2 linked regions of the Prochlorococcus marinus str. SB genome follow. The protein of the gene in region 2 binds, or shares a complex with, the protein of the main gene of each other region. Links are inferred from orthologs where the notes say so. Each region holds a gene or a part of one and is shown on either strand. Other genes may lie near its edges. The genes, in order: prmC and prfA.

Region 1 (15,744 bases), 510 kb from region 2 along the record:
ACTACAGGGAAGATATAAAGTAAATCATTTGGCCACGCAGGTTCACCATAATAATTATGGCCCATACCTTTAGCTAACTTTGCTCTCAATTTTGGATCAGATAGATCTGGTTTTTTTAAAGTAGACATATAGAAACTAATGATGGTTTAAGTATAAGAGTTTATAAAGGACCTGAAATACCCTGTTTACGAATCATTAAAAAGTGCATCAACATGAAGACTGCTAATGACCATGGCAATACAAAAGTGTGCAGACTATAAAATCTTGTTAAAGTAGATTGACCAACACTTTCTCCACCTCTAAGTAGTTCAACCATAAAGTCACCTATTACTGGTATTGCAGCAGGAACACCTGAAACAATCTTCACTGCCCAATAACCGACCTGATCCCAAGGTAGTGAGTATCCAGTCACTCCAAAAGCAACAGTTATAACTGCCATTACAACACCAGTAACCCAAGTTAATTCTCTTGGCCTCTTAAAACCTCCAGTAAGATAAACCCTAAAGACATGAAGGATTAACATTAATACCATCATTGATGCACTCCATCTATGCACAGATCTTATTAACCATCCAAAACTTACATCGGTCATTAAATAACTGACAGAACTATAAGCTTGTGTAACTGTTGGCTTATAGTAAAAAGTCATTGCAAAACCTGTTGCAAATTGAATTAAGAAGCATACTAAAGTTATGCCACCTAAACAATAAAAAATATTTACGTGAGGGGGTACGTACTTGGAAGTTACGTCGTCAGTTATGTCTTGGATTTCAAGTCTTTCTTGAAACCAGTCATAAACAGATGAAGAATTTGCCATCCAAAAAAAAAAATTAGCTTTGATATAAAGAGCTTACTTAAAATTCTTATACTTGGTGTTAACACTTAACCCAATGAATTCATCTTTTAACAAACTTTTAACATTCAAAACTTTGATCACTGCATCAATGATCATCGTTTTTTCTATCAATCTTTTGTTGATGGAAAGAGTGGATGCTCTCAGTGATAGCAGGCAATTAGTACTTGACGCTTGGACCTTGGTAAACGAAGGTTTTTATGATCCAGAAAAGTTTGATGAAATCCAATGGAAAAGAATTAGACAAAAAACGTTACAGAAACAAATTGAAACAAGTGAAGAGGCTTATTCTGCAATTGAAGAAATGTTAAGACCTCTAGATGATCCCTACACGAGAGTTTTACGCCCCAAAGATTATGAGCTACTGAAATCAAGTAATTTTGGAAGTGAAATTAATGGTGTTGGGCTTCAATTAGGTGAAGATGATAACAATAAAGTTAAAGTTATTTCTACTCTTGGGGGGTCGCCAGCTGAAGAGGCAGGAATAGTAAGCGGGGACATTATCGAGACAGTGGATGGAATCTCATCAGAAAAATTAGGGCTTGCAAGTACCGCCTCTAAGTTAAGAGGTGAATCAGGGACAAAAGTTTTAGTTGAATTATCTACCGAATCAGGAGAAATTAGGGAAGTCGATTTAGAGAGGAGATCAGTAGATCTCAGACCAGTTAGAACAAAAAGATTGAGAGACGATTCTCACACAATAGGATATTTAAGGATAACTCAGTTTAGCGAAAGCGTACCCAAAAAAGTTGAAGAGGCTCTTCAAGAGTTAAAAGAGAAAGAGGTTGAGGGCTTAATCTTGGATCTTAGAAATAATTCAGGGGGACTAGTAAGCTCAGGTATTGCAGTTGCAGACTCATTATTGAGTAGGAAACCCATAGTCGAGACAAAAGATAGAAATGGAATTAAAGATGCAATTATTTCTCAAAAAGATACATCTTTTGATGGACCAATGGTGACTTTAGTAAATAAAGGAACTGCAAGTGCTAGTGAAATACTTTCTGGTTCTTTACAAGATAATGAGAGGTCAATTCTTATGGGAGAACAAACTTATGGTAAAGGTTTAATTCAATCCCTAAAAAGTTTGGGAGAAGATAGTGGTATTGCTATAACAGTGGCTAGTTACTTAACACCGGATGGTAATAATATTCAAGGCCAAGGTATAACACCTGACAAATTACTTGATCTACCGGATGCAAGTGATTTTGGAAGTACTGACGATAAATGGGTGAGGAATGCGGAATTATTTTTAGGGTCGCTTCTAGAAAAAGAAGAAATTCCAGTTCAAACAATTGAATTAAACAATGAAGAAATTAAATCTTTAAATGGCTAAAGATTGAAAATAAAAAATCTTAAAAATATGAGTATTAAAAGAATTTTTCATGACCCAATTCATAAAGAAATAGCATTTGATGCAGGAAAGCCAGAAGAATTAATGATTATGGAATTAATTGATACAGTCGCTTTTCAAAGACTAAGAAGAATAAAACAACTTGGAGCAGCATCATTACTTTTTCATGGTGCAGAATCGAGTAGATTTACTCACTCAATTGGTGTTTTTTGTATAGCTAGAAAAATTTATAAGAGATTAATTGAAAGTAAATCTTCTTTTAGTGAAAAAAAATTTGTTCTTTATGGAGCAGCTCTACTACATGATTTAGGTCATGGACCTTTAAGCCATACCAGTGAAACAATATTCATGCATGATCACGAACAATGGTCTGAAAACTTAGTTACAAATTATTCTCCAATAAATTCAATCCTCAAAAAGTATGACAACGAATTACCCAGAAAAATTGGTGAATTATTTCAATCAAAACAACTATTTTCAAAACCTTTAAGAACACTGATAAGTAGTGAGATAGATTGCGATCGTCTTGATTATCTTTTACGAGATAGTTACAACACAGGGACTAATTATGGCTTAGTAGACTTAGAGAGAATAATTTCAGCTCTTACCTTTTTACCTGATGGAAATATCGGAATCAAACCAAAAGGAGTGATCGCTATTGAGCATTTCCTTGTACTTAGAAACTTGATGTATAGAACAATCTACAATCACAAGGTAAACGAAATATCAACATGGATTCTTGGAAAAATTGTATACACAATAAAACATAATTATGAAAAGAATATTTGGTTAGATAATTCTCTACATAAATGGATTTTTTCACCATCAAAAGTTGATTTTGATGATTTCATAAGAAATGATGATATAACCTTTTATTATCATTTGATTAGATGGAAAGATGAATCTTTTGAACCACTTTCTACACTATGCAAAATGTTTATTGACAGGGATTTATTAAAGGCATCAGACATAAGTTTTTTAAGTAAGATTAATAGATTAAAAATCCTTGCGTTTGCCACAAAATTATGTGAAAAGAATGGTTATGATTCAGAAATATTTTGCGGGATTAAAGAAAGGTCTTTCAAAGGTTTTGAATCTAATAATGCTCTAAAAATATGGGACGGCACTTATCAAAGCGCATTAGAAAATAGTTCCGCATTAATAAAAACTTTAATGAGATCCGATGAAAGCTCTTTCATTATTTATCCAGATATGATCAAAAATGAAATTAAAAAAGAAATTTCATTAATAAAAAACAATTCTTAGATTTAATTCAATGGAAATCGTTTTAAAAAACAGTAAAAGTAAATATTTAGAAATTTTTTCTTTGTTAGATTTAGATAATCTCCATGAAACTTTCAAGAGATTTTCATCAATCAAGGGACCTTTAGAAGCACAAATTTTTGCAGTCAATGAGTCAATAAATTCTCATCAATTATTAAAATTAAAAAATCATTTTAACAAAATTAATATTTGTTCCTTATGCATTTACTCAAATAATAGAGATACAATAATTAGTGGAAAGTCCTTAAAAATAGATTCAGATTATATAAGAGAACAAGAGATTAAGAATCAGTTACTATTATTCAATTCAAAAAAGAAAGACGATATTCTTCACAAAGCTACAGTACGATCGGGTGAAAGAATATCTTCAAACGGAAACCTTTGCATTATTGGAGATGTTAATCCAGGAGCAATAGTATCCGCGAAGAAAAACATTTACGTTTGGGGCAAATTACTAGGGATCGCATTCGCAGGGAAAAGCGGAAATAAAAATGCCTCTATTGCATCACTTTATCTAAACCCTTTACAGTTAAGAATTGCAGATGTGATAGCTATAGGACCAAAGGATAAGCCCAACAATTGTTATCCAGAAATTGCGGTAATAGATAAACAAACGATAATTATCAAACCACACCTAATCGAAAATAAAAATTAATCAATAATTTGCAATAAATTAATTCAAACTAGACAAATTTAAGAATTACTTAATCTTTAAAATATTTAACTTTCTGCAAGTGGCTTTATTATTTGTAAAATCTTAAAAAACGTGGGGAAAAATACTCGCACAATATTAATTTGTTCAGGCAAAGGAGGAGTTGGTAAAACAACTTTAACTGCAAACCTTGGCATAGCACTTGCTAATAGCGGAGCAACAACTGCTGTATTAGACGCTGATTTTGGCTTAAGAAATTTAGATCTACTTCTAGGATTAGAAAATCGCATCATTTATACGGCTCAAGATGTTTTAGATAAGAATTGTCGTCTTGACCAAGCATTGGTTAGACATAAAAAGGAACCTAATCTTGCTCTTCTACCTGCTGGAGATCCAAGGATGTTGGATTGGATGAAGCCTGAAGATATGAAAAAAATTAGTGAGCTACTTAGTGAGAAATTTGATTTTGTCTTAGTAGATTGTCCTGCTGGCGTAGAAGATGGTTTTAAAAATGCTCTTGCAGCCTGTAAAGAAGCTATTGTTGTTACCAACCCAGAATTATCTGCAGTGCGAGATGCTGATAGAGTAATTGGGATTCTTAATACTTCAGATATTGAGCCTATCCAACTTGTAATCAACAGAGTTCGCCCTAACATGATGGCTAGTCAAGAAATGTTATCCATCGAAGATGTTCAAGGAATCCTTTCTTTGCCCTTATTAGGTATTGTTTTAGAAGATGAACAGGTGATAATAAGTACAAATAGAGGAGAGCCACTGACTCTTTCAGATCGTAGATCACCTGCAAAGAAATGTTATTTGAATGTTTCTCAAAGACTTACAAATAAAGATGTACCAATTATCGATCTTAAAAAAGAAGGCAAAAGTCTTAAAGATAAATTCATGAGATTAATGCAAACAAAGGTTTTTTAAAATGATGACCCTCAGAGATCTTATAAATAAATTACTAGGCAGAGAAACGTCTAGTGCGAATACAGCTAGAGAAAGATTACAACTTGTACTTGCTCATGACAGAGTTGATATGAGTTCTTTAACAACTGATCTTTTAGATAAAATGAGGAAAGAGATACTTGATGTTGTTGCTAAATATGTTGAAATTGATTTTGAGGAGGTGGCAGTAAGTTTGGAGACTGAGGATAGAATGACTGCACTAGTTGCCAATTTGCCAATCAAAAGAACTATTTCAGGAGAAATAAAATTCAAAAAAACCGATAATACTGATAAAGCTAACAAAGATATCAAAAAGTAATAAATTTAAAAAAAGCCTAAAAAATACTGATAATTTCCCCCCCAAAATGTAAGATGAAGAAATCGCCGGCTTAGCTCAGCGGTAGAGCAGCGCTTTTGTAAAGCGAAGGTCATCAGTTCAAATCTGTTAGCCGGCATTTTGATTTATTTAATTCTGTTCAATATTGTTTGCTGAAAATAAAAAGACTAAACCTATCAGGGCAACAATAGGAAAAATTCTTATTTCCAGAACATACTCTAAAAAAGATGCAAAGGGTTCAAATATCCAATAAGTAAAAAATTGAATTAATAAAACAAAAAATAATAACAAAAACATTAATACAATTCCCTAACTATTACTTCTCCTTCTCTAATCAGTTTCCAATTTCCACTGTTCTTCCAAAATATAATAGTACTAGCTTTTCCACTACTTTCCCCCCAGGGGATAGGACCCAAAATTTTTATAGAAGGAAAGTCTAGAGCAATACCTTCAGCGGTAATTGATCCTTTAAAACCTGAAATATTTGCACTTGAAGTTAACAATGGGCCTGTTTCTCTCAAAAGAGATTGTGCGATATTTGAATTTGGAATTCTCAACCCAATAGTCAGATCATTACTGGTAAGGTGTGCAGTCTGCTTTGCTGAAGCAGGAATAACAATTGTCAGAGCTCCAGGCCAATATTTTGAGGCTAAATTTTCGTAATCTTCTTTTGCTGATTCGTGAACATAATCGATTAATTGTTTGTATTCTGATCCCATAAGAATTAAGGGTTTGTTTTTATCTCTTTTTTTAAACTCATAAATAATATTAGAGAATTTTGGTAAGCATCCAATTGCAGGTAAAGTGTCTGTTGGGAAAATTATAGGCAAACCACTTTTAAGGGTCTTCCAAGCAGTTTTGTAGTCTATTAAATTCATTTAGATTTAAAACCTATAATAATTTATTTATATCTTCCAATGGTAAACCTACCAATACCTGAAAGATCTTTCACAATTTCTATTGATGTAAATTTATTTTTAATAAGTAGTTGTTTTACTTTTTCACTTTGATCAAAATGATTCTCTAAAATTAGCCAACCATTTTCTTTTAAGAATAATGGTGCTTTATTTATTATTTCCCTAATATGTTTTAAACCATCTTCTCCACCTAGTAAAGCGACTTTAGGTTCGAAATTTTTAACTTCTTTGGGTAATTTTTCATAAGTATCAATAGGAATATATGGCGGGTTTGAAACAGCAAGGTCTAATTTTCCTTTAAAACTTTCAAGAGGTGACCACCAATTTCCACAATAAAATTTCAAATTTGATTGTTTAGAAGAATTTATATAATTTTTAGTAGCTATTTCTAACGCTTCTTGATCTATATCAGTTGCTACTCCGTGACTAAATGGATAAGCCAATGCCAAAGCTATACTTATAGCGCCTGATCCAGTTCCCAGTTCAGCAAAAAATAATTTTTCTGACTTCTTTCGAAATATATTGAAGACAATATCAACTATGAGCTCTGTTTCTGGTCTTGGAATGAGTACTTTGTTTGTAACTTTTAATTTTAAGTCTCTCCAAAAAGTTATTCCACAAAGATATTGAATTGGGCAAGATCTTTGTAAATGATTATCCCAAACAGATTCTAAAAATTCTAATTTTTTTTTTAAATGTATGTTTCCTCTAGGATTTATACTTTTTAAGTTTAAATCACTAGTCGTTATACCGCCTATACAATCAAGTAAAACAGCAAAAGATGCTTGATCGCCTCCTTTAGAAAGTTGCTTTTTTTTCCAAAATAAAAATTCTTCTATAGAAATGCAAAGCATTTATTAAAGCATTAGCGTTTTGGCCCAAGCCTACCTTTACTAGAATCAGAGTAGAAACTTGACTTTTCTCCATCTTGTGTAGAAATAAATAAACCTATTAGGAATATTGTTGGCACCCCTACAAATAAAAGACTAGCTACGAATCCAAAGTTAGTTGTTTCCATTTAGTTAGAATTACTATATGTGGTATTAAGACTATAGACGTATAAATTGGAATAAAGTGGAAAAATAAACAATTTTTATAAACTGATTAACAGTCTTAAACAATTTATCGAGGTAATTTTTTATTTTCACTAATTTTTTTTAGTTCTTCCAAATTTGAGGGAGGAGATTGGGGTTTTGTTAAAATTACGGCAGATGATTTTATTAATGTTTGACATGCAAGGCGCCAATTTTCTGGTCTATTTTTGAGTTTTTCTTCTTCAACAGATGTAAGAGGGCTCAAAGAATTTTTATTTCCACCTTCAACTGAAATAAAACAAGTACTGCATTGCCCCGCACCTCCACAATTACCCAATATGCCTTTTAACCCATAAAGCTGTAAATTCTCTTTCATTACAAGTTCCCTTAAATTTTCGCCCGGATTGCATTGGACCTCTAAATCCTCACGAATAAATCTGATAGTTGCCATTTTTTTAGTTATTTTTCTTATTTTGGCGTTTTACTTTGAGAATTGTGACCAAAATATTAACAGTTTTTAGCTAAAAATTCCTTATAAACTCAGTCCTGCTTATTGATTTGCCTAATTTTTGCGAGAAAATAAATTTATTTACAAAAATCCCTCAAAGACTAAAAAACCCTTACTATCATGATGTTTAGCTGTTTATGCAGCATAGTTACTAGAAATTAACCGATGGGATTGCCTTGGTATCGAGTTCACACAGTAGTTATTAATGACCCAGGTCGACTACTTGCTGTGCATCTTATGCATACTGCATTATTAGCCGGCTGGGCCGGTTCAATGGCTCTTTATGAATTAGCCATTTTTGATCCTTCTGATGCTGTTCTCAATCCAATGTGGAGACAGGGGATGTACGTTATGCCTTTCATGGCAAGACTAGGTATCACAAGTAGTTGGAATGGATGGGATATTACGGGTGCTACTGGAGTTGATCCTGGATTCTGGAGTTTCGAAGGGGTTGCAGCAGCTCACATAGTTTTTAGTGGCCTATTAATGTTGGCCTCTATATGGCACTGGACCTACTGGGACTTAGATTTATGGGAAGATTCAAGAACTGGTGAACCTGCTCTTGATTTACCAAGAATTTTCGGGATTCACCTTCTTCTAGCAGGACTAACCTGTTTTGGTTTTGGAGCTTTTCATTGCGCAAATGTTGGGATTTGGGTTTCTGACCCTTATGGCTTAACTGGTCATGTAGAACCTGTGGCTCCTTCCTGGGGAGCAGAAGGATTTAATCCGTTTAACCCAGGAGGTATTGTAGCGAATCATATTGCGGCAGGACTTATGGGTATTATTGGAGGTATTTTTCATATCACCAACAGACCTGGAGAAAGACTTTATAGAGCATTAAAACTTGGAAGTCTCGAAGGAGTTTTAGCTAGTGCTCTAGCTGCTGTATTATTCGTATCTTTCGTTGTATCCGGAACAATGTGGTACGGTTCAGCAACAACCCCTGTAGAGCTTTTTGGTCCTACCAGATATCAATGGGACTCAGGCTACTTCAAAACTGAAATTAATAGAAGAGTACAAGCAGCTATTGATAATGGTGCCACTAAATCAGAGGCTTATGCATCAATCCCAGAAAAACTAGCCTTCTACGATTATGTTGGAAATAGTCCAGCTAAAGGAGGATTATTTAGAGTTGGAGCTCTTGTAAATGGTGATGGATTACCAACTGGTTGGCAAGGTCACATTGCATTCCAAGACAAAGAAGGTAACGAATTAGAAGTTAGAAGAATTCCTAATTTCTTTGAAAACTTCCCTGTCATCCTTGAAGACAAAGAAGGTAATGTAAGGGCAGATATTCCATTTAGAAGAGCTGAAGCAAAGTATTCATTTGAACAGACTGGTATCACAGCAACTATCTATGGTGGAGATCTCGATGGTCAAACATTTACAGATCCTGCAGTAGTTAAAAGATTAGCTAGAAAGGCTCAACTTGGCGAAGCGTTCAAGTTTGACAGAGAAACATATAAATCTGATGGTGTATTCCGTAGTTCACCGAGAGCATGGTTTACATATGCACACTTATGTTTCGGATTACTATTCTTGTTTGGCCACTGGTGGCATGCTTCAAGAACTCTTTACAGAAATTCCTTTGCTGGTATTGATGCTGAGATTGGAGACCAAGTTGAATTTGGTTTATTCAAGAAACTTGGTGACGAAACCACAAGAAGAATCCCAGGAAGGGTTTAAACTAAACTTATTTACTTAATCTTATGGAAGCTTTTGCTTACGTTCTAATTCTAACTCTCGCAGTTGTTACCCTATTCTTTGCTGTCGCCTTTAGAGACCCACCTAAATTCGATAGAAAATGAACTCAGAAAAAAACCTCTTTAACAAGAGGTTTTTTTTTACTTTCCATAATTAAAGTATTACTCTACTATTAGAGTTAAAGTGCAACTTATTTCACCACATGCAGTGTCCAACCTGTCAAAACACAGATAGCAGAGTTTTGGAATCAAGATCTGCTGATACTGGTAAAAGTGTTCGAAGAAGAAGAGAGTGCTTAAATTGCAGCTTTAGATTTACAACTTATGAAAGAGTGGAATCAATGCCAGTTTCAGTTGTAAAGAAAGACGGTAGTAGAGAACTTTTTGATAAACAAAAATTATTCACTGGAATTTCAAGAGCTTGTGAAAAGACTAATTTCAGTAGTGAAGCAATTATTAATTTCGTAGATGGAATTGAATCACAAATAGTACAAGACTCCAATAAAGATATTAAATCTTCACAAATAGGAGAATTAATACTTAAAAATCTAAGGAAAGAAAACGAAGTCGCTTACATAAGGTACGCCTCGGTTTACAGAAAATTTAATGGAGTAAAAGATTTTATTTCTACTCTTGAATCTCTAAAAGGAAGTTCAAAAAACCAATTAGCATCAATTTCATAAAATTCAGCATCTTAAAGTGTAGAATACATATCACAAATGTTTTTGCTATTGGTTTGCAGGCTAGTAGCATTCCTTTCTAACTACCTCAGGTAGTCTGCGATATAACAAATGAACGAAAATTCTTCCCAAACCATTAAAGAACTTTCTGAGGATCAAGAAATTAAAAATTCGTCTGAGTTAGATAATGATTCAGCATCTCAAAATGAGGAAGATTTATCATTTGAGAAGAACGATATACCTTCAGCAGATTCTTCCTCTAGCAGAACAAATGCAGATTTTGACAACGCAGGATTCACACAAGAAGAATTCGCATCACTTTTGGGTAAGTATGACTATAATTTTAAACCTGGCGATCTAGTTAAAGGTACCGTTTTTGCTCTAGAGCCCAAAGGGGCAATGATAGATATAGGGGCAAAAACAGCTGCTTTTATGCCAGTTCAGGAGGTTTCAATAAATAGAGTTGAAGGACTTAATGATGTTTTACAACCTTCAGAAAGTAGAGAATTTTTCATAATGAGTGAGGAAAATGAAGATGGCCAATTAGCACTCTCCATTAGAAGAATTGAATATCAGAGAGCATGGGAAAGAGTTAGACAACTTCAAAAAGAAGATGCAACTATATATTCAGAAGTTTTTGCAACAAATAGAGGCGGAGCTCTTGTTAGGGTAGAAGGCTTGAGAGGTTTTATCCCGGGCTCTCATATAAGTGCTCGAAAAATTAAAGATGACTTAGAAGGTGAATATTTACCTTTAAAATTTCTTGAAGTTGATGAAGAGAGAAATAGATTAGTACTAAGTCATAGAAGAGCTTTGGTTGAGAAAAAAATGAACAGACTTGAGGTAGGTGAAGTTGTTGTTGGTTCTGTAAAAGGTATTAAACCTTATGGAGCCTTTATTGATATTGGTGGTGTAAGTGGTCTACTGCACATTTCTGAAATTAGTCATGAACATATTGAGACTCCTCATAATGTTTTAAATGTGAGTGACCAAATGAAAGTCATGATAATTGACCTTGATTCAGAAAGAGGGCGAATTTCATTATCTACTAAAGCACTTGAACCTGAACCAGGAGATATGCTAACTGACCCTCAAAAAGTTTTTAGTAAAGCTGAAGAAATGGCTGCGAAATATAAACAAATGTTATTTGAACAAACTGACGAAAACGAAGAGATCCCAACAGCTTCAACTGAAACAGTATAATTTCACTTATTTATTATGTTCATGAAGTCTAGGAACTTAAGCCTAATAATCCCTACACAAGTATTTTTTAATTTACAATAATTGATTTATAACAATAATTTAATTTAGGATTATGCCTAATTCCAAAATTATTTGTTAATGAGTGATTTCATTTTCACTTCAGAATCAGTAACTGAAGGTCATCCTGACAAAATATGTGATCAAATTAGTGACGCTGTTTTAGATGCTTTATTAACAGAAGATCCAGAAAGCAGAGTTGCATGCGAAACTGTTGTTAATACAGGTCTTTGTTTACTTACTGGAGAAATAACTTCAAAAGCAAAAGTCGATTATATAAAACTTGTTAGAAATGTAATTAAAGAAATTGGATATGAAGGCTATAGGGCAGGGGGGTTTGACGCAAATAGTTGTGCGGTTTTAGTAGCACTTGACGAGCAATCACCAGATATTTCTCAAGGCGTAAACGAAGCAGATGATGTTAACGATGATTTGGAAGATAATACCGGAGCTGGCGACCAAGGCATAATGTTCGGCTATGCATGCGATGAGACACCTGAATTAATGCCCTTACCGATTAGCTTGGCTCATAGATTAGCCATTCAACTTGCTAAGGTAAGGCATGAAAACGTACTTAATTATCTACTCCCTGATGGTAAAACTCAAGTAAGCATTGATTACGAAAAAGGTTTACCAGTCTCTATTAATACAATCTTAATTTCAACTCAACATAATCCTGAGATAGATGGCCTAACAAATGAAGAAGAAATTCGTCAAAAAATAAAAGAAGATTTATGGAAGCATGTTGTAATTCCTGCTACTCAAGATTTAGAAATCAAACCAAACATTATCAAAACAAGATTTCTAGTGAATCCCACGGGCAAATTTGTCGTAGGGGGGCCTCAAGGAGATGCCGGACTTACTGGAAGAAAAATTATTGTAGATACTTATGGGGGTTACGCAAGACATGGAGGAGGGGCATTTTCGGGCAAAGATCCAACAAAAGTGGACAGATCAGCTGCTTATGCAGCACGTTATGTAGCTAAAAGTATAGTTAAGGCAAAATTAGCAAAAAAGGCAGAAGTACAATTAAGTTATGCGATTGGAGTTGCAAAACCGATTTCGATTCTTGTTGAAACTTTTGATACCGGCGTTATTTCACAAGCTAATTTGACGGAGCTTATTAAAAAGTACTTTGATTTAAGACCTGCAGCAATTATAAAAGAATTTGACCTAAGAAATCTACCCAAAAAAAGGGGTGGTAAATTTTTCAGAAAGACTGCATCCTATGGACATTTTGGCAGAAGAGATCTTGATCTTCCTTGGGAAAAGGTAGAAGAAAAAGCAGCCCAATTAGCGGAGGCTTCCAAAGTATTTTTATAAAATATTTATTCTATGCCTGATAATTTTTATGGAGGATTAGATTTTGGAACAAGTGGTGTAAGAATATCAATAATTAATCTTCAAAAAAAATTAGTATATTCAAATTCAGTCCCTTATTCATGCCACTTTAAAAATCCAAATTCTTGGATTAATTCTTGTGAAAATCTTTTAGTTAGCTTACCTATCCAGGTAAAAATTAATCTTAATAAATTGGCTATCTCAGGCACCTCAGGGACTTTACTACCATCCAATTTACAAGGAGAACCTATAGGAGAAGCAATACCTTATGACCAAGCATGTACTGAACATAATATCCTTCTTGAATCCTTAGCTTCTGGAGAAGATCATCTGCAAACGCCATACAGTAGTCTTGCTAAAGCATTAAAACTGATAAATAAATATGGGACAAATATACTTCTACGTCACCAATCTGATTGGATCACTGGTTGGTTTTTAAAAGATTGGACTCATGGAGAAGAAGGCAATAATCTAAAACTTGGTTGGGATCTAGAAAAAGAATCATGGCCAAAAAGTTATCTCAATACTTCATGGCAAAAATGTCTACCTCAAATAATAAAAAGTGGGAAAATTATTGGAAAAGTGAATTTTGATTTAGCAGAAAGATTTAACTTGAATAAGAAATTAATATTAATTTCAGGCACCACTGACTCTAATGCAAGTGTAATAGCTGCAGGTTTAGGTAAAGAAGATGGTCTCACAGTTTTAGGAACAACTCTTGTAGTTAAGAAAATTATTGATAAACCTATAAAAAAACAAGGTGTTACAAACCATAGGGTAGATGGCCATTGGATATGCGGAGGAGCATCAAACGCAGGATGCGGTATCTTGTCGCAGTTATTCTCTGATTCAGAAATAAAGGAGCTCAGTCGACAAATTAATCCATCTAAAAATACTTCTTTAAATCTTTTACCTCTTAATAGTAAAGGAGAGAGATTTCCTGTTAATAATTCTAATTTAGAGCCGATACTTTATCCAAGGCCAGTAAGCGACTCACTCTATTTACATGCATTATTCGAGGGGCTAGCCAAGATCGAATTGAAAGGATGGGAAAAACTAGGCGAACTAACAGGTTCTCTTCCAAAAAAAATTATTACTATTGGTGGAGGTTCAAAAAACCCACAATGGAGAAAAATAAGAGAAAAAATTATCAATATACCAATAGTTTCCTGTAAAAAAACTACTTCATTTGGCACTGCCTTATTAGCGATTAATGCAAAATAATAGTTTTTTGGAATATTTGATGAAGATATAAAATTTTTAATGAAAAGGGTTTCACAAACTACACATCGTAATTTAGAGTATATAGGTTAGAGCCGGGATAGCTCAGTTGGTAGAGCAGGCGACTGAAAATCGCCGTGTCCCCAGTTCAAATCTGGGTCCTGGCACCTTTAAACCCTGCTCTTGACAGGGTTTTATACTTTTAAATCATTGAGAACTCTTTATTTTTTCAAATTTTTTATAACTTAAAATTTTTAGTTTTCGACTCTGCAGACTTGACCAATAACACCCAAAATCAGGGTATCTCCATTTGGATCTTGCCAATTAGCTAAATCATTGAAATTACTATTTGCTTCATCTATTGAGACATCAACATCTCTAAATGATTTTTCAAAACAATTTATATCCATTGTATAAAGAATATCCTTAGTAATTTCACTTTTTGTTTTGGGAATAAATTTACTCAATACTCTTACAGAACCATCCTCATTCCTTTTTATACTTTTCCTATCCCATAACTGCTCTCCGTATTCACTTTTAGGGACTCCAACCCATTCATGAGGCAAAGCTTCTGATTTTTTTATTGAAATACAAAAGAAAACAATAAACGAAAGGACTAAATTAAATATATTCCTAAAAAATATTGAATTAACTTTATTTTTAGAATTAATCATGATTACTTTTGGAATACAAATATTTTTTATTAGTAGTAAATATAAGATTAAAAATTTGTAAGAATTTTTATTGATTAGTATTTCTATTATAGATAGAATCAAATATTAAATTAAGAATTTACTTCCAATAAATTTATTAGAAAATAATGAATAAAATACAGAAATTTCTCTCAGTAGTTTTTTTTATAGCAGTATTTGTAGTATTGATTTATTTAATCCAAAATTATGGGATTGAACCTCTAAGAAACAAAATAGAAAGTATGGGGATTTGGGCTCCTTTTGGAATATTCATACTCAGAGGAGTAAGTATTATTTTACCAGCCCTTCCAAGTTCAGCTTATTCTCTGCTAGCAGGTTCATTACTAGGATTTCAAAAAGGTTACATGACAATAATCTTTTCTGATATCGTTTTTTGCCAAGCTGCTTTCTTTATCGCAAGAAATTATGGTCGGGTTCCTGTTCGTAATTTAGTAGGCCCAAAAGCAATGCAAAAGATTGAAAGTTTTAATCAAAACCAGCTAGAAGAGAATTTCTTTCTTATGACAGGTCTACTAATGACTGGCCTTTTTGATTTTCTAAGCTACGCAATTGGTATTGGAGGAACTCGCTGGAAAATATTTACTCCTGCATTATTAATAAGTCTTCTAATCAGTGACTCTATACTAGTAGCAGTTGGAGCTGGAGTAAGCCAAGGAGCAGGATTATTTCTAGGAATTGCTTTATTGGGAATGTTTGCTTTAGCGACTATTTCAGGATTGGCAAAAAATAAAATGCCTAAATAACAAAACAGTTTATAATTCTGTAATCAAAGATGAAAGATATGACATTTTTGCAAACAATAACTATATAAATAATGATTCATGCAAGAATAGATATCGATTAATTTTATAGTTATTAGATGACTCCATTTAGACCAACTTCATATAATCGCCCTGGAGAACAAATATCAACTACTCCTTCTGGATTAAAAGTAACTTC
Region 2 (14,945 bases):
TTTTTAATCCAATAAAATGCAGCAAGGCCATAAACTAACTTGACTATGCTGGCAGGGTAAACCATTTTTTTGTTATTAATGCCAGTTCCAAAACCTTTAAATACACTTTTATTTTTACTTTTATAATTAATCCAAGTTATCGAAATATCTTCTCTTGAAAAATCTTTATCATGAGAGCATACTCTCCTTAAAATATCATTTAAGGCTAGTCCCATTTCCTGACTTAAATAGTAAAAGGACATTGAATGGAAATTTATAAAAATCCTATCTCACTATTTAAACAAACTAATTTTTCAAAAACTATTTGGTGGCGATTAAAAGTTAATATTTCGGGATATCAAAATGAAACAGAAGATAAATTAGTTACTGAAATATTTAAAAATAGAATTTTTAGGCTTATTTATCCAAATATTTATCAAAACAACCATAAATTTTCAAGAATACTAGTTCAACTATATGAAGATGGTTACGTCTGTTGGATAAATTTAGATGGGTTAATTATTGAGAAATACGAATTCAAAAAAAATAACAGTTTAGAAAATGAACACTTCTTTATAAAAGATAAAGTTAACTCAATTTTACAATGGATCAAAGATCAATCTGAGTTAAATAATGAATATCTTTGGGGAGGTACATTAGGACCCAATTTTGATTGTTCTGGATTAATTCAGACCGCTTTTTTAAAGCATCAAATTTATATACCGCGAGACTCTTTTCAAATAAAAAGTTTTTGTAAGCACCTTTTTTATTACAAAAAATCGTATGCGGCTTTACGACCTGGCGATCTTTTATTTTTTGGAAATGAAAAAAGATGTGATCATATTGGAATCTACAAAGGAGACGGATTCTATTACCATTGCTCTGGAATGGATTTTGGCAGAAATGGAATAGGATTAGATACCCTAAAAACGTCTAATGATAAAATCTCATTGCATTATAAATCTAAACTAATTTCGGCAGGAAGAGTAGTTAGAAATTATAGATGGGACCGAACTATACGTTAATTAATTTAGCTCAACTTTGAATTAAATTAAAATATTACTTATTCTTTTATTTAGAGATTAACCTGAAGTCCAAATATTTTTAATGATTGGCATTATGGTATCTAAGTGTAATGTCCCAACAAGTAACCAAGCAAAAACAGCTCCTCCACATCCTCCTAACCAAAAACCACTTGTAAAATCAGCCCAACCAGCTCTTGTAAATAAGTCCTTTGGCGGATTATTAACAGTCGTATCTGGAGGTTGAACATTAGGTGCTTTACCAGGTGCATTGTATAGCACAAAAAGTGCTGTCAAAATATGAACAGCTCCAATAGTAGCGAGAAGTCCAGCTGTTAGAGCAAATTCAGAATTTCTTAATGGACCAGTCATGGTAAAAGGTCCATATAGAAGATATCCAAAAGCTGCTCCAGTTTCTAAACCTCTAAAATTAGGGGAAATACCCTCTCTGTAAAAAGGTAAATTATTTATAAAGGCTTTTGTAAAATAACCACTATTAACTGGAGTAGCTAAATTACCAACACAAGGATCAGCAACTGTTTTTACTGCCCATTGTTCTGCTACGCCAATATCATTTGGTTGTACAGAACTATCTATGTATTTCTCTTCAAACTTAATAGAACTTGTTGATTCAGAGAATGATTTTTGAAAGTCGCTCATTTTTTTAATAGTTTAGTGTTTGATAATTTATTCAGTTGCTGTAATTAATCTTCCAATCAATACGATAAAAACAGCAGGCATTGCTATACCAATTAATGGAACAAAAATTGAGGGTAAAAGACTTGGTAAATCAGATGGCATAGTTCTTTAAACATCTTTAAACACTTTAGTATTGATCAGCGAAATAATGTTAATTTTATTACTGGATGATATAAAAATTATTAACTTTTTACATGTTAAATTTTTTCGCAATTTTAATTATTATTTTTATAGGAATATTACTTCTAGTTTTTAAAAAAAGAAACTTTAAAAAGTTAATAAATCAATGCAATTTAAATTCTATTCAATTAAAGAAAAATAATAAAAGTAATAATAAATTTCTATCTAAAAAAAATAGTTATTTGCACAATCACGAAGAAAAAAAGTACTCAATATTTTATAAAAATTCTCAAAGAAATAAAATGATTAGTCTTTTTCAGGGTGATACAGAAAATAAATTAAAGGCATTAAAAATTGCGGAAGAATTAGCTGATAAATCAACATTACCCATTTTACGAAAAGGCTTAAGAGATATTTCTCCTGAAGTAGTTGAAATTTCAGCTTTATTAATAAGACAGTTCAAGTAAACAATCAATTTTGCTTAGCACTGTTTATTGATCTAATTCTGTAAATTGGACGATTTTGACTTTCATGATATGTCCTAATTAAAAGTTCACTCAACAATCCAAAGCTAAATAATTGTACACCAGTAATTCCTAATATTAATGCAAACATCAGCAACGGACGATTTCCAATATCCTCACCCATTATTTTTAAAACTATCAAATAAGAACTTATCACAAGGCTAAAGAAAATACTTATAATTCCAACAAAACCAAATCCATACATCGGTCTTGTTAAAAATTTAGTCATAAACCAAACAGTTAGTAAATCCATTAAAACTCTAAAAGTTCTATCAATTCCATATTTACTAGATCCATATTGCCTGCTCCTATGATTTACTTTAATTTCTTTGATTCTTGCACCTTCAATATTTGCTAAAACGGGCAAAAACCTGTGAAGTTCCCCATATAACTTTATATCTTCTATTATTTCTTTCTTAAACGCTTTTAATGAGCAACCATAGTCATGCAACTTCAAACCTGTTACGTGAGCTATTAACTTATTCGCTATTTTTGATGGTATCTTTCTATTAATTAATTTATCTTTTCTATCAAATCTCCAACCACAAACCAAATCAAAGCCATTATTAATTTCTGAAATTAATAAGGGAATATCATTTGGATCATTCTGTAAATCACCATCCAAAGTAATAACAATATCGCCCTTAGAATTATCAAAGCCAGCTGACATTGCTGCAGTTTGACCATAATTTTTGCGAAGGGAAATTACTGACAATTGTTTAATTTTGAGAGTTAGTTGCTTTAATACTTGATGAGTATTATCTTTAGAACCATCATTTACAACAATCAATTCAAAATTAAATTTATGAGATGACATTACATTTATAACTTCATCCAATAAAAGACCAATACTCTCGCTTTCATTGAAAACAGGTACGATAATAGAAATTAATTGTTTTATATCTGACATTTATATCTAATAATAATTACACAATTTTAACTTAATTTAGAACATTAAAATTAAACAAAAAAAATCACCACAAAAGTGGCGATTTAAATTATTTAAGGGAAATTTAACCAAACTTACCTGAAGTGGATGCGATAACAAATGCCCCAAATGTAAGTATGTTTCCAATTGTGAAATGTGCAAGTCCAACTAATCTAGCTTGAACAATTGAAAGTGCAACTGGCTTATCTCTCCAACCAACAAGGTTAGCAATTGGAGTACGCTGGTGTGCCCAAACTAATGTTTCAATTAATTCTTGCCAGTAACCACGCCATGATATTAGGAACATGAAACCAGTAGCCCAAACTAAGTGACCGAATAGGAACATCCAAGCCCAAGGAGATAGGGAATTTACTCCAAATGGATTATATCCATTGATAAGTTGAGCAGAGTTTAACCAGAGATAATCTCTGAACCAACCCATTAGATAAGTTCCTGATTCGTTAAATTGTGCTACATTACCCTGCCAAATTGCTAGGTGTTTCCAATGCCAGTAGAAAGTTACCCATGCTATTAAATTTAATGCCCAGAACATAGCTAAGTACATAGCGTCCCAAGATGAACTATCACATGTACCTCCACGTCCAGGACCATCGCAAGGGAATGCATAACCTAAATCTTTCTTATCAGGAATTAATTTTGTTCCTCTAGCATCCAGTGCGCCTTTGATAAGTATTAAAGCGGTTGTATGAAGACCTAGAGCGATAGCATGGTGAACTAAGAAATCTGCAGGACCTATAGGCAAGAAAGCGCTTAATGCATCTTGTCTATTGATCAAATCCATCCAGTAGTGATTACCTGGCAATGAATTAGCAGCGAGACTTGCTGAACTTGTTGGATCCGATAATAAAGCATTAAAGCCGTACATCATTTTACCTTGAGCAGCTTGAACAAATTGAGCAAATACTGGCTCAATTAGAATTTGCTTTTCAGGATTACCAAAAGCAACAACAACGTCGTTATGAACATAAATTCCTAGAGTATGGAATCCAAGCAGCATTGTTACCCAACTAAGATGGCTTATCAAAGCTTCCTTTGTTCCAAGAACTCTTGCCAATACATTATCTTTATTTAATTCTGGATCATAATCTCTTACAAAGAAAATAGCTCCGTGTGCAAATGCACCAACCATCAAGAACATTGCTATGTACTGATGATGACTATATAAAGCAGATTGTGTAGTGTAGTCCCTCGCGATAAAAGCGTAAGAAGGAAGTGCTCCCATATGTTGAGCTACAAGAGAAGTTGCTACACCAAGGGATGCTAATGCTAATCCAAGTTGGAAATGTAATGAATTGTTTACAGTTTCATATATTCCATCGTGATTAATACCAAAACTACCTTTATGAGGATCATTAGGGTGTCTTGTATTATGGGCTTCTGTAATTTCTTTGAGGCTATGACCAATACCAAAAGTATTTCTATACATATGACCAGCAATTACAAAAACTGTTCCAATCGCAATATGGTGATGAGCAATATCGGTAAGCCATAATGCTTCACTTTGAGGATGAAGACCACCTAAGAAAGTAAAGATTGCTGTTCCAGCTCCTTCAGCTGTTCCAAATACTTGATCTAGTGAATCAGGATTTTGGGCATAAGCTCCCCAGTTTAACGTAAAGAAAGGAGCTAATCCTGCAGGGTGAGGAAGAACTGTTAACCAGTTATCCCAACCTACATGCTGACCTCTTGATTCAGGTATAGCAACATGAACCAAATGTCCTGTCCAAGCGATACTACTAAAACCAAATAAGACAGCTAAATGATGATTTAATCTTGACTCTGCATTTTTAAACCAAGCTAAAGAAGGTCTGAATTTTGGCTGTAAGTGTAACCAACCAGCAAATAGAGTCCAACAAGCCAAAATACTCATGAATATTGAAGCTTGGAAGAGTTGCTCGTTAGTTCTCATTCCAATTGTGTACCACCAATGGTAGAGACCTGAATAAGCTATGTTTACTGGACCGCTTGCTCCAGCTTGTGTCATGGCTTCTGTGATGCCAGATCCAAAATGAGGGTCCCAAATAGCATGAGCTACAGGACGGACATGAGTTGGGTCGAGTACAAATTGCTCAAAATTGCCTTGCCAAGCAATATGAAATAAGTTACCAGCTACCCAGAGAGCAATTATTGCTAGATGTCCAAAATGTGTAGAGAATAGCTTCTGATAAAGTTTTTCTTCGGTCATACCATCATGACTTTCAAAATCATGAGCGGTAGCTATTCCGTACCATATTCGTCGGGTTGTGGGGTCCTGAGCTAGACCCTGGTTAAATGATGGAAATTTTGTTGCCATTGAATTAAAAAGGTGAAGTTCAGGTTATTAGCCCAGCCCGAAAAGGCGAGCATGGAAGAAGGCCCATGTGGTAGCAATACCACCTACAAGGAAATGTGTAACACCTACTGCACGTCCCTGTGTAATAGATAGAGCTCTAGGTTGAATGGTTGGTGCAACCTTTAGTTTATTGTGTGCCCAAACAATTGATTCGAACAATTCTTGCCAATATCCTCTTCCGCTGAAGAGGAACATTAAACTAAACGCCCATATAAAGTGAGCTCCCAAGAACATCAAACCGTACATGCTTATGGATTGACCATAGCTTGTTAATACTTGAGAAGCTTGAGCCCAGAGGAAATCTCTTAACCAACCATTTATAGTAATTGAACTTTGTGCAAAATTACCACCAGTAAGTCCCCAAACATCACTTTGCATTTTCCAAGAGAAGTGGAAAATAACTATTGATAAACAGTTATACATCCAGAAGAGAGCTAAGAAAACGTGATCCCATGAAGAAACTTGACATGTACCACCTCTTCCAGGGCCATCACAAGGAAATCTAAATCCTAGAGAAGCTTTGTCAGGAATCAACCGTGAACTTCTTGCATAAAGAACTCCTTTAAGAAGTATCAAAACAGTTACATGGATTTGGAAAGCATGAATATGATGAATCATTAAATCAGCTGTCCCTAACGGAATTGGCGCTATAGCTACCTTCCCACCAACTTCTACTAAACTTCCATTAAAGACTTCACTTAAAGCTTTGTGAGGTAAAGCTTCTGCAGTACCTGCTAAAAGGGAAGTCCCAACAGCAGATGCTTGAATACTCTGTACCCATTGAGCAAAGATTGGCTGAAGTTGGATAGCAGAATCACTAAACATATCTTGAGGTCTACCCAAAGCTCTCATAGTATCGTTGTGAATATAGAGTCCAAAACTATGGAATCCTAACCACATACAAACCCAGTTCAAGTGACTGATTAAAGCATCTCTTGCCTTAAGAATTCTGTCTAATACATTATCAATATGTTTTGCAGGATCGTAATCTCTAACCATCGCAATTCCAGCATGTGCACCTGCTCCTACTATGAATAATCCACCTATCCACATGTGATGGGTAAATAATCCAAGAACTGTCATATAGTCAGTAGCTATATAAGGATATGGAGGCATCGCATACATGTGATGAGATACAAGTATACTTATTGATCCAAGCATCGCTAGGTTTACTGATAGCTGAGCATGTCTACTTTCTGCCATGAACTCAAAAAGACCTTGATGACCTTTAGGTGCAGGGAATAATATTGGGTCTCCTTGTTGTGAATCTAATATTTCTTTCATGCTATGACCAATACCGTAATTGGTTCTGTACATATGACCACCGATTATCGCTATTACACCAAAAGCTAAATGATGATGTGAAACATCAGTCATCCACAAGCTTCCTGTCACAGGGTTAAGTCCACCTTTGAAAGTAAGGAAGTCTGAGAAAGCTAACCAATTTAAACTAAAGAAATTACCTGTACCACTTGCTAATCCTGGAAATATCTGACCGATAATTTGTGGATCGCAGAGTTGATGCGGCATTGGCATATCTGCAATAGTTGCTATTTCTTTTCCATTAATAACTAAAGGAGAACCTGCATCAATTGCATCTAAAAGAGCTGCAGTAGGAGCTCCTATATGAATGCAATGGCCAGCCCATGCTAAAGATCCTAGCCCTACTAAACCAGCTATATGGTGGTTAAGCATAGACTCAATTTCTTGAAACCACTCCATTTTTGGAGCTGCTTTGTGATAATGAAAAATCCCAGCATGAAGCATAAGTGCAGCCATTACAACAGCACCTATTGCTAGAGCCATTAATTCACTCTCGTTAGTAATTCCCCATGCTCGCCACATGTGAAATATTCCTGAACTGATTTGAATACCGTTGTAATTGGCACCAAGATCAGCATTAAGCATCTCCTGACCAACAATTGCCCATACTTGCTGAGCGCCCGGTTTGACATTAGTTGGATCAGCTAACCAGCCTGAATAATTAGAAAATCTTGCTCCATGGAAAAATGCAGCACTCATCCATATAAAAATGACTGCAAGATGTCCAAAATGAGCCGAAAAGATTTTTCTTGTTGCTTCTTCAGCATCGCCTGTATGCACATCGAAATCATGTGCATCAGCATGCAAATTCCAGATCCAAGTTGTAGTTTTTGGACCCTTAGATAATTTACTTGACCAGAAACCTGGCTTATCTAATTTGGCAAAATCAATAGGTCTTGGATCGGCCTTAACAGGATCCTCCAAAACTTTTTTGTTTTTTTCTCCACTTTCTGGTGGGCTGATGGTCATCTAGCACCTCGAAAATAATTGACACTAAAGCCGATTGATCGGATCTTGAACTTATTTCTAATGATAATGTTCAAGAAAACGAATCCATCGAAACTTTAGATATTCGTTTCAAAAATAATAAGGCAAAGATTCTTTCGTTATGCATTAACGTAACAAATGTTCTAATGATTGTTACTATATGAATATTTTGTTAAATTCTAGTCTACGACTAAATTATGGGTATTTTTACTCAAATTTTATATAAATTTCTTAAATTTTTTTTTATATTTCAAAGAAAATTTTTTAAATACAGCGACAGGATATAATTTCAACGTAACTATTAAAAGTTTCTGATTTGAAAGGAATTGCTATAGGTCTATCTAATAATTCAAAAGAAATTTTAAAAAGGCTTAAAAAAACTGAATTTGTCAAAGACATATATATTGCAGGTTCTCCAAAAGAAGATGGAAAGGGAAATCAACTTATTCAAGTACAAAAACCTAGAGAAATCTTACTAACAAAATGGCCGGAAATAGATTTAATAATTTTTATAGGCTCAATTGCTGCATCAATACGCATAGTGAATTCATTTTTAACCTCTAAAGATCAAGATCCAGGAGTTATCGTTATAGATAACAAATGTTCCAAGATAGTTCCTTTAATTGGCTTACATCAGTCAAATACACAAAATATTGCATTTCAAATTGCTAATTTACTCGGTGGCGAAATAATAGAAACTAATAATTCCAATGATCAAAGCTTTTTAAATCTTGATGCATTTGGAAATCAATGGGGTTGGAAAAGATCTGGAAACATAAAAGATTGGTCAAAACTAGTAATTAAACAAGCTAATAACGAAGAAATATTTTGCAAACAATCATCTGGTAATAGCTTATGGAAAACTTCAGAATCAGGTGAGATTATTAATCAAATTAATAAAAAAGAAACTGGAAAACCAAATTCAACATTTAATATAAGTATATTCAAAAATCATGAAACAACTTGGCACCCGCCCGTATTATGGATTGGCATTGGATGTGAAAGAAATACAAGCAAAGAATTAATAGCAAATTCTTTAAATAATTTTTTGGAGTCAAGAAATTTATCACAGCAATCTATTGCGGGATTTGCAACTATTGATATTAAAAAAGATGAAAGAGGTATTTTAGAACTTGCTGAAGAAAAAAACTTGCCTGTAAAGTTTTTTAGTAAAGATGATCTTTCAAAAATAATTGTTCCAAATCCATCAAATATCGTTCAAAAAGAAATTGGCACTCCTTCTGTAGCAGAAGCCTCTTCCTTAATGGCCGCAGGAGAAGAATCAAAATTATTAGAAGAAAAAAGAATTTTTAAAGATCAATCTGGGGCAGTAACTATCGCTGTAGCAGAATCAAAAAATCAATATAATCCAACCCATGGCGAAATACATATTATTGGAAGTGGTCCTGGTGATATCTCCTTCCTAACCAGTAGTGCAAAAAAAGCACTTTCAAGATGTACTGTTTGGATCGGATACAAAATGTATTTAGATTTAATTAAATCCTTAAAAAGAAGTGACCAAGTTTTAATTGAAAGTAAACTTACTGAAGAAAAAGAGAGATGCAGTAAGGCAATTAAACTAGCTGAGGAAGGAATAAAAGTGGCTTTAATTTCTTCAGGTGAATCTGGATTTTATGGCATGGCAGGTTTAGTTTTAGAATTACTTCAAAAAATCAAAAAAGAATATAGATCTTACTTTGAAGTACATCCAGGTATAAGTAGTGTTCAATTAGCGGCTGCGATTAGTGGAGCACCACTAATGAATGACTTTTGTACAGTAAGCTTAAGCGATAAATTAACTCCATGGTCTTTAATAAAAAAAAGAATTGAAGGAGCTCTTGTGGGTGACTTTGTAATAGCTTTATTTAATCCTCAATCCATTGAAAGAAATTGGCAGCTAAAAAGTGTAATAGATATATGTTTACAATATAGGCACGGGGATACTCCAGTTTTAATAGCTAGACAAGTAGGGAGAGAAAATCAAACCAAAAAATTTTTTACTTTAAACACAATTCCTTTTAAAGAGGTTGATATGTTATCAATAATAATTATTGGCAATTCTCAAACCACATTAATAGATGGAATATTTCTTACTCCAAGAGGCTATTTACAAGATTAAGTTTAGATAATAAATAAATTATCCATAGAATCTTTTTTGCTTTTTTTTAATAAGAATACTAGTCTTTTATAAAGTATTAAGTGATTACGTTGAAAAATGTTGGTTTAATTTTATTTGACATAGATGGTGTAATAAGAAGCGTAGAGAATAGTTATAGACTTTCATTAAAAAAAACAGTCTACAAATTTACTGGATGGGAGCCAAGTTATATAGATATTGATAATGCCAAAAATGAAGGAATTTGGAATAATGACTGGGATTTAAGTTTAGAATTTATAAAAAGATTTAAAAAAAAAGAGAACTTTAATATTGAAATACCTTCAAAAGAGGAAATAGTTAAATGCTTTGAAGAATTCTACTTTGGAGGAGATCCAAATGAAGATAGCAAATATTGGTCTGGATTAATAACAAATGAAGAGTTATTAGTTGATAAAAATTTTTTTGATTTATTAGAAAGCAATGGATTAATTTGGGGTTTTGTAAGTGGCGCAGAGTCTGCCTCGGCAAAATTTGTTTTAGAAAAAAGACTTGGTCTAAAATCACCACCATTAATATCTATGAGAGATGCGCCCGACAAGCCTGATCCAAAAGGCTTTATTAACTTATCCAAAAAACTTCTCGGAGATAAACTTGGTTCATCAAATATTCCTATTGGATATGTAGGAGATACTATCGCAGATATAAATACAGTTATGAACGCTAAAAAAGAAATTCCATCTCAGAAATTCATAAGTATTGGAATAGCTCCTCCTCATTTACATTCAAAGTCCCGATTAAAAGAACGAAATGCATACGAAAAAAATCTTCAAAAAGCAGGTGCTGAATTGATTTTAAATTCTATTTATGACCTCATAGATATTAATTTTGACTTATTTTAAAAATATTAATTAAAAATTTTCTTAATAAATTACGGAGAGGGAGGGATTCGAACCCTCGACAAAAGTTACCTCCTGTAACTCCTTAGCAGGGAGCCGCTTTCAACCACTCAGCCACCTCTCCAGTTCTTATAGATTATCAATTTTTTTGCAAACATTCAAAATTATTTATTTAATCGAAATGTCTAATCAACTTGAACTCTCGGCAATCTATTTTTAAAAGAACAAAGAATTTCCCAAGGAATAGTATTAGATTCTCTTGCCCAATCAATGGGAGAAATTGTTTTATCGCCTTCAGATCCTAGTAATACCACCGTACTACCAACTTTAATTTCATCTGAACCTGTAATATCCACCATCATTTGATCCATAGTTATCGATCCTACTTGGGGATAAAGTTTATTTTTAAAGATAACTTTTATCTTACCTGAGAGATTTCTAGGGACTCCATCTGCATAACCAATACTTAATACAGCCAACTTAGTTTTTCTACTACTTACAAATTTGCCTCCATAACTTACTCTTACACCTTGATCAATAACTCTTATAAAAGCTACTTTGACCTTCAAACATAAAGCTGGTTTAAGACATAAATTTTTTTCTATTTTTTCTAGAGGACTATATCCATACATAGAAAGTCCAACTCGTACCATATGAAAATGAAAATCCTTATTGAGAAGCATGCCTGCAGAATTTGCCAAATGAATCTTGATATTGTGATCACTATCAACGTTAATTTGTTTTAATAATTCCTTAAACTTAAGTCTTTGTAATTGTGTACTGCTTTTAGGATCTAATGAATTATCTTCATCTGCAGATGATAAATGACTATATATTCCTTCTATTGAAATGTTTTCAAAAGATTTTATTTTTTCAAATTCCTGAATAAACTTATCAGATTCAAATCCTAATCTTGACATTCCAGTATCAACCTTAAGATGTAAAGAATATTTCAACCCAAACTGCTTACCAATATTGTTGCAAATTAAACACTCTCTAAGACTACTGATAGTTGGCATAAGATCATTTTTAAAGGCTATTATTAAATCCTTTTTCGTATATAGATTTCCCAAAACAAGAATTGGATTGTTAACTCCAGAAGAACGAAGCTTAATACCTTCTTTTAAGGTGGCAACACCTAATTCTGAAGCTCCGCCTTTAATAGCATATTCAGATACTACTTTTGCATCATGTCCATATCCATCAGCTTTGACAACCGCCATGAATTGACAACTTTTACTTAATTTAGATCTTAATTGTCTTACATTTTTTTCTATTGCTTCACCATTGACTTCAATCCATGCTCTTTGTTTCGGATCTATATCTCTTTCAAAAAATGGATATTTATCAAAATTAAATCCTTGAATTGCTTTCCGTCTTTGCATTAACTTTGCACAAATATATGCGCTTATTGAAATATACAGTTAGCATGACATGTAAATTGTATTTTGGCATGGGCCAGACTCTAGTTTTAAATGCATCTTATGAACCTTTAAACATCACTTCATGGCGAAGAGCTGTGATTTTAATGATTAAAGGTAAAGCAGAAAGCTTAGAGGAAGACAAATCATATTCAATTCATTTTGGAAGAAAATTACCTACTGTTATACGACTACGTTACTACGTTAAGGTGCCTTTTAGAGAGGTTTCTTTAACAAGAAAAAATATTCTTCTAAGAGATAACAATGCTTGTCAATACTGCAATTATAGAGGTAGTGATTTATCAATAGATCATGTTTTACCGAGAAGCAGAGGTGGAACTGATAACTGGGAAAATGTTACTACAGCATGTCTTAGATGTAATGTACAAAAAGGCAACCGTACTCCTGAAGAGGCAAATATGCCTTTAAAACGAAAGCCGTACCGTCCACTAAGCAATCTCAATTTTGAAGCTACAAGACAAATTGACTCTGGCAGACATAGAGAATGGAGTAAATATGTGATAGGTGTCGCAATCTAACAAAAATAAGGTCTTAATTCGATTCGTTACTAAAATCTTCCATCATTCTCTTTTGTTCTTGGGCTATACATGCATCAATCACTTCGTCCAATTGACCGGCGAGAATTGGTTCTAGTGAGAAATTTGAACCTAATCTATGATCAGTTGTTCTGTTGTCTTTAAAATTATAAGTTCTAATTTTTTCACTTCTATCGCCTGTTCCAACCTGCGAAAGCCTTTGTGATCTCTCTTTCGCATTTGCTTCTTTTAATTGAATTTCATATAATTTTGCCCTTAAAATTTCCATTGCTCGTTCACGATTCTGCAATTGAGATCTCTCTTGAGTGCAAAAAACTCTTATTCCTGTGGGCTTGTGAAGAAGATCAATAGCAGTCTCTACTTTATTAACATTTTGTCCCCCTGCACCTCCTGATCTTGCTGTACCAACCTCTAAGTCAGTTGGATCAATTGTAACTTCAACAGGATCAGCCTCAGGCATGACAGCAACTGTAGCTGTAGAAGTGTGAACTCTGCCTTGAGATTCAGTAGCGGGAACTCTTTGGACTCTATGTACTCCAGCCTCAAATTTAAGTTGACTATATACAGAATTACCCTTAACTGAGATAACTAACTCCTTAAATCCTCCCATATCTGACTCTGAAGCACTTACAGGTTTGACAGACCATCCAATTTTTTGTCCATATCTTTCATACATTCTTGCTAAATCACCCGCCCAGATACAAGCCTCATTACCTCCAGCACCAGCCCTGATCTCTAACATTACACTTCTCTCATCTCTTGGATCTTTTGGTAATAAGGCGATTGTGGTTTTTTGAATCAGTTCATTCTTGTATTCCTCTAGAGTTATTAACTCCTCATTTATTAAAGATTCCATTTCTTTATCATTTCTATTCTCTTTTAGTAAATTTTTTGAATCTTCGATTTCTTTATCAGTATCAAGCAATTTATTAAAATCAACAACCAAAGGTTCTAATTTTGACCTTTCTTTTGCTATTGATTCTAATTTTTTTGGATCATTAGCTATATCAGGATCTGCAAGCTGCACTTCCAAATTTTCAAAACTTTCAGCAGCAGTTTTCAACCTTGTAATTAATGTTGAGTATTCCAATTGAAATTATGCTTGATTTTTGAAAATTCTATTTTTTAGAATCTGTTTCTTCTTTTTTCTCTGTTGAGGAAGCAGTATCGGCTGAACCCATTCCATATTTTTTCATAAACCTATCAACCCTACCTTCTGTATCAAGAATCTTTTGAGTTCCAGTGAAGAATGGATGATTACCACTCCAAACATCAACATGTAATTCAGGCTGTGTGGAGCCAGTAGTCATTACAACTTCTCCATTACAAATAACTTTTGCATCTGGATACCATTTTGGGTGTATTTCTGATTTTGGCATGATTTAAATTCCTTTAACGTTTAGAGAATTGAGGAGCTTTTCTTGCTTTTTTAAGACCATATTTTCTTCTTTCCTTAGCTCTAGGATCTCTACTAAGATGGCCTTCAGTTTTTAGCGGTTTCCTATTTTCAGGAGATAATTCGCAAAGTGCTCGAGCTGCACCTTGCTTTATAGCATCAGCTTGACCAGTCAATCCACCTCCAAAAACATTTACCAAAATATCATAAGAATTTTCAAGGCCTAATGTTTGCAAAGGTGCTTTTATTGAATTTAAGTGCAGAGGATTAAAGTTTAAGTAATCATCTCCAGCACGACCATTGATTTTTATTAATCCATTTCCTGGAATCAAGCGAACTCTAGCTACTGAAGTTTTTCTTCTTCCAGTTCCCCAATACACAGCTTTGTTTTTTATTTGACTATTCATTTTGATAAATTAACTATTTAATAATACAGGATTCTGAGCAGCATGAGGATGATCAGCACCTTTATAAACTTTTAGTTTTTTAAATTGCTGTCTTCCTAAAGAATTATGAGGCAGCATACCTTTAACAGCTTGCTCAATGATTCTTTCAGGAATTCTTTCTTGTAGAGACTCAAATTTTTCAATTTTCATTCCTCCGGGCCTTCCAGAATGTCTCCTATACAACTTTTGTGATGCT

Evidence for each region.
Region 1: the proteins of prfA (region 2) and prmC are in contact, whole or in part, in a crystal structure (PDB 2B3T), measured with the Escherichia coli proteins. The link is inferred for Prochlorococcus marinus str. SB from one-to-one orthologs.

Annotation. Positions count from the first base shown.
Region 1 is NZ_JNAS01000002.1:312,943-328,686, forward strand. Bases 5,262-8,084 are described here. They hold prmC (peptide chain release factor N(5)-glutamine methyltransferase), read right to left. Parts: upstream 7,197-8,084; coding sequence 6,327-7,196; downstream 5,262-6,326. Other genes in these bases: minE (cell division topological specificity factor MinE), read left to right, coding at 5,262-5,407; EV02_RS04515 (L-threonylcarbamoyladenylate synthase), read right to left, coding at 5,722-6,303; psbM (photosystem II reaction center protein PsbM), read right to left, coding at 7,208-7,360; EV02_RS04500 (2Fe-2S iron-sulfur cluster-binding protein), read right to left, coding at 7,465-7,827; psbB (photosystem II chlorophyll-binding protein CP47), read left to right, coding at 8,050-8,084. Also shown: petD (cytochrome b6-f complex subunit IV), read right to left, coding at 1-128; petB (cytochrome b6), read right to left, coding at 161-817; carboxyl-terminal processing protease CtpZ, read left to right, coding at 891-2,186; EV02_RS04540 (HD domain-containing protein), read left to right, coding at 2,214-3,470; EV02_RS04535 (septum site-determining protein MinC), read left to right, coding at 3,481-4,143; septum site-determining protein MinD, read left to right, coding at 4,255-5,070; more of minE, read left to right, coding at 5,072-5,261; more of psbB, read left to right, coding at 8,085-9,573; EV02_RS09190 (photosystem II reaction center protein T), read left to right, coding at 9,597-9,695; transcriptional regulator NrdR, read left to right, coding at 9,794-10,273; EV02_RS04485 (30S ribosomal protein S1), read left to right, coding at 10,382-11,473; metK (methionine adenosyltransferase), read left to right, coding at 11,612-12,853; EV02_RS04475 (FGGY-family carbohydrate kinase), read left to right, coding at 12,866-14,095; EV02_RS04465 (hypothetical protein), read right to left, coding at 14,347-14,766; EV02_RS04460 (TVP38/TMEM64 family protein), read left to right, coding at 14,913-15,548; EV02_RS04455 (hypothetical protein), read left to right, coding at 15,665-15,744. UniProt on the Escherichia coli protein: Methylates the class 1 translation termination release factors RF1/PrfA and RF2/PrfB on the glutamine residue of the universally conserved GGQ motif, i.e. on 'Gln-235' in RF1 and on 'Gln-252' in RF2.
Region 2 is NZ_JNAS01000002.1:823,907-838,851, reverse strand. What follows is about bases 11,951-14,945. They hold prfA (peptide chain release factor 1), read right to left. Parts: upstream 13,998-14,945; coding sequence 12,903-13,997; downstream 11,951-12,902. Other genes in these bases: rplM (50S ribosomal protein L13), read right to left, coding at 14,720-14,945; rpsI (30S ribosomal protein S9), read right to left, coding at 14,300-14,710; rpmE (50S ribosomal protein L31), read right to left, coding at 14,026-14,286; EV02_RS02010 (HNH endonuclease), read left to right, coding at 12,332-12,889; alr (alanine racemase), read right to left, coding at 11,951-12,314. Also shown: EV02_RS01955 (serine hydrolase), read right to left, coding at 1-242; EV02_RS01960 (C40 family peptidase), read left to right, coding at 246-1,004; EV02_RS01965 (photosystem I reaction center protein subunit XI), read right to left, coding at 1,062-1,661; EV02_RS09235 (photosystem I reaction center subunit VIII), read right to left, coding at 1,689-1,802; EV02_RS01970 (hypothetical protein), read left to right, coding at 1,895-2,287; EV02_RS01975 (glycosyltransferase family 2 protein), read right to left, coding at 2,292-3,254; photosystem I core protein PsaB, read right to left, coding at 3,358-5,586; photosystem I core protein PsaA, read right to left, coding at 5,614-7,917; cobJ (precorrin-3B C(17)-methyltransferase), read left to right, coding at 8,252-10,054; EV02_RS01995 (TIGR01548 family HAD-type hydrolase), read left to right, coding at 10,144-10,932; more of alr, read right to left, coding at 11,115-11,950. UniProt on the Escherichia coli protein: Peptide chain release factor 1 directs the termination of translation in response to the peptide chain termination codons UAG and UAA.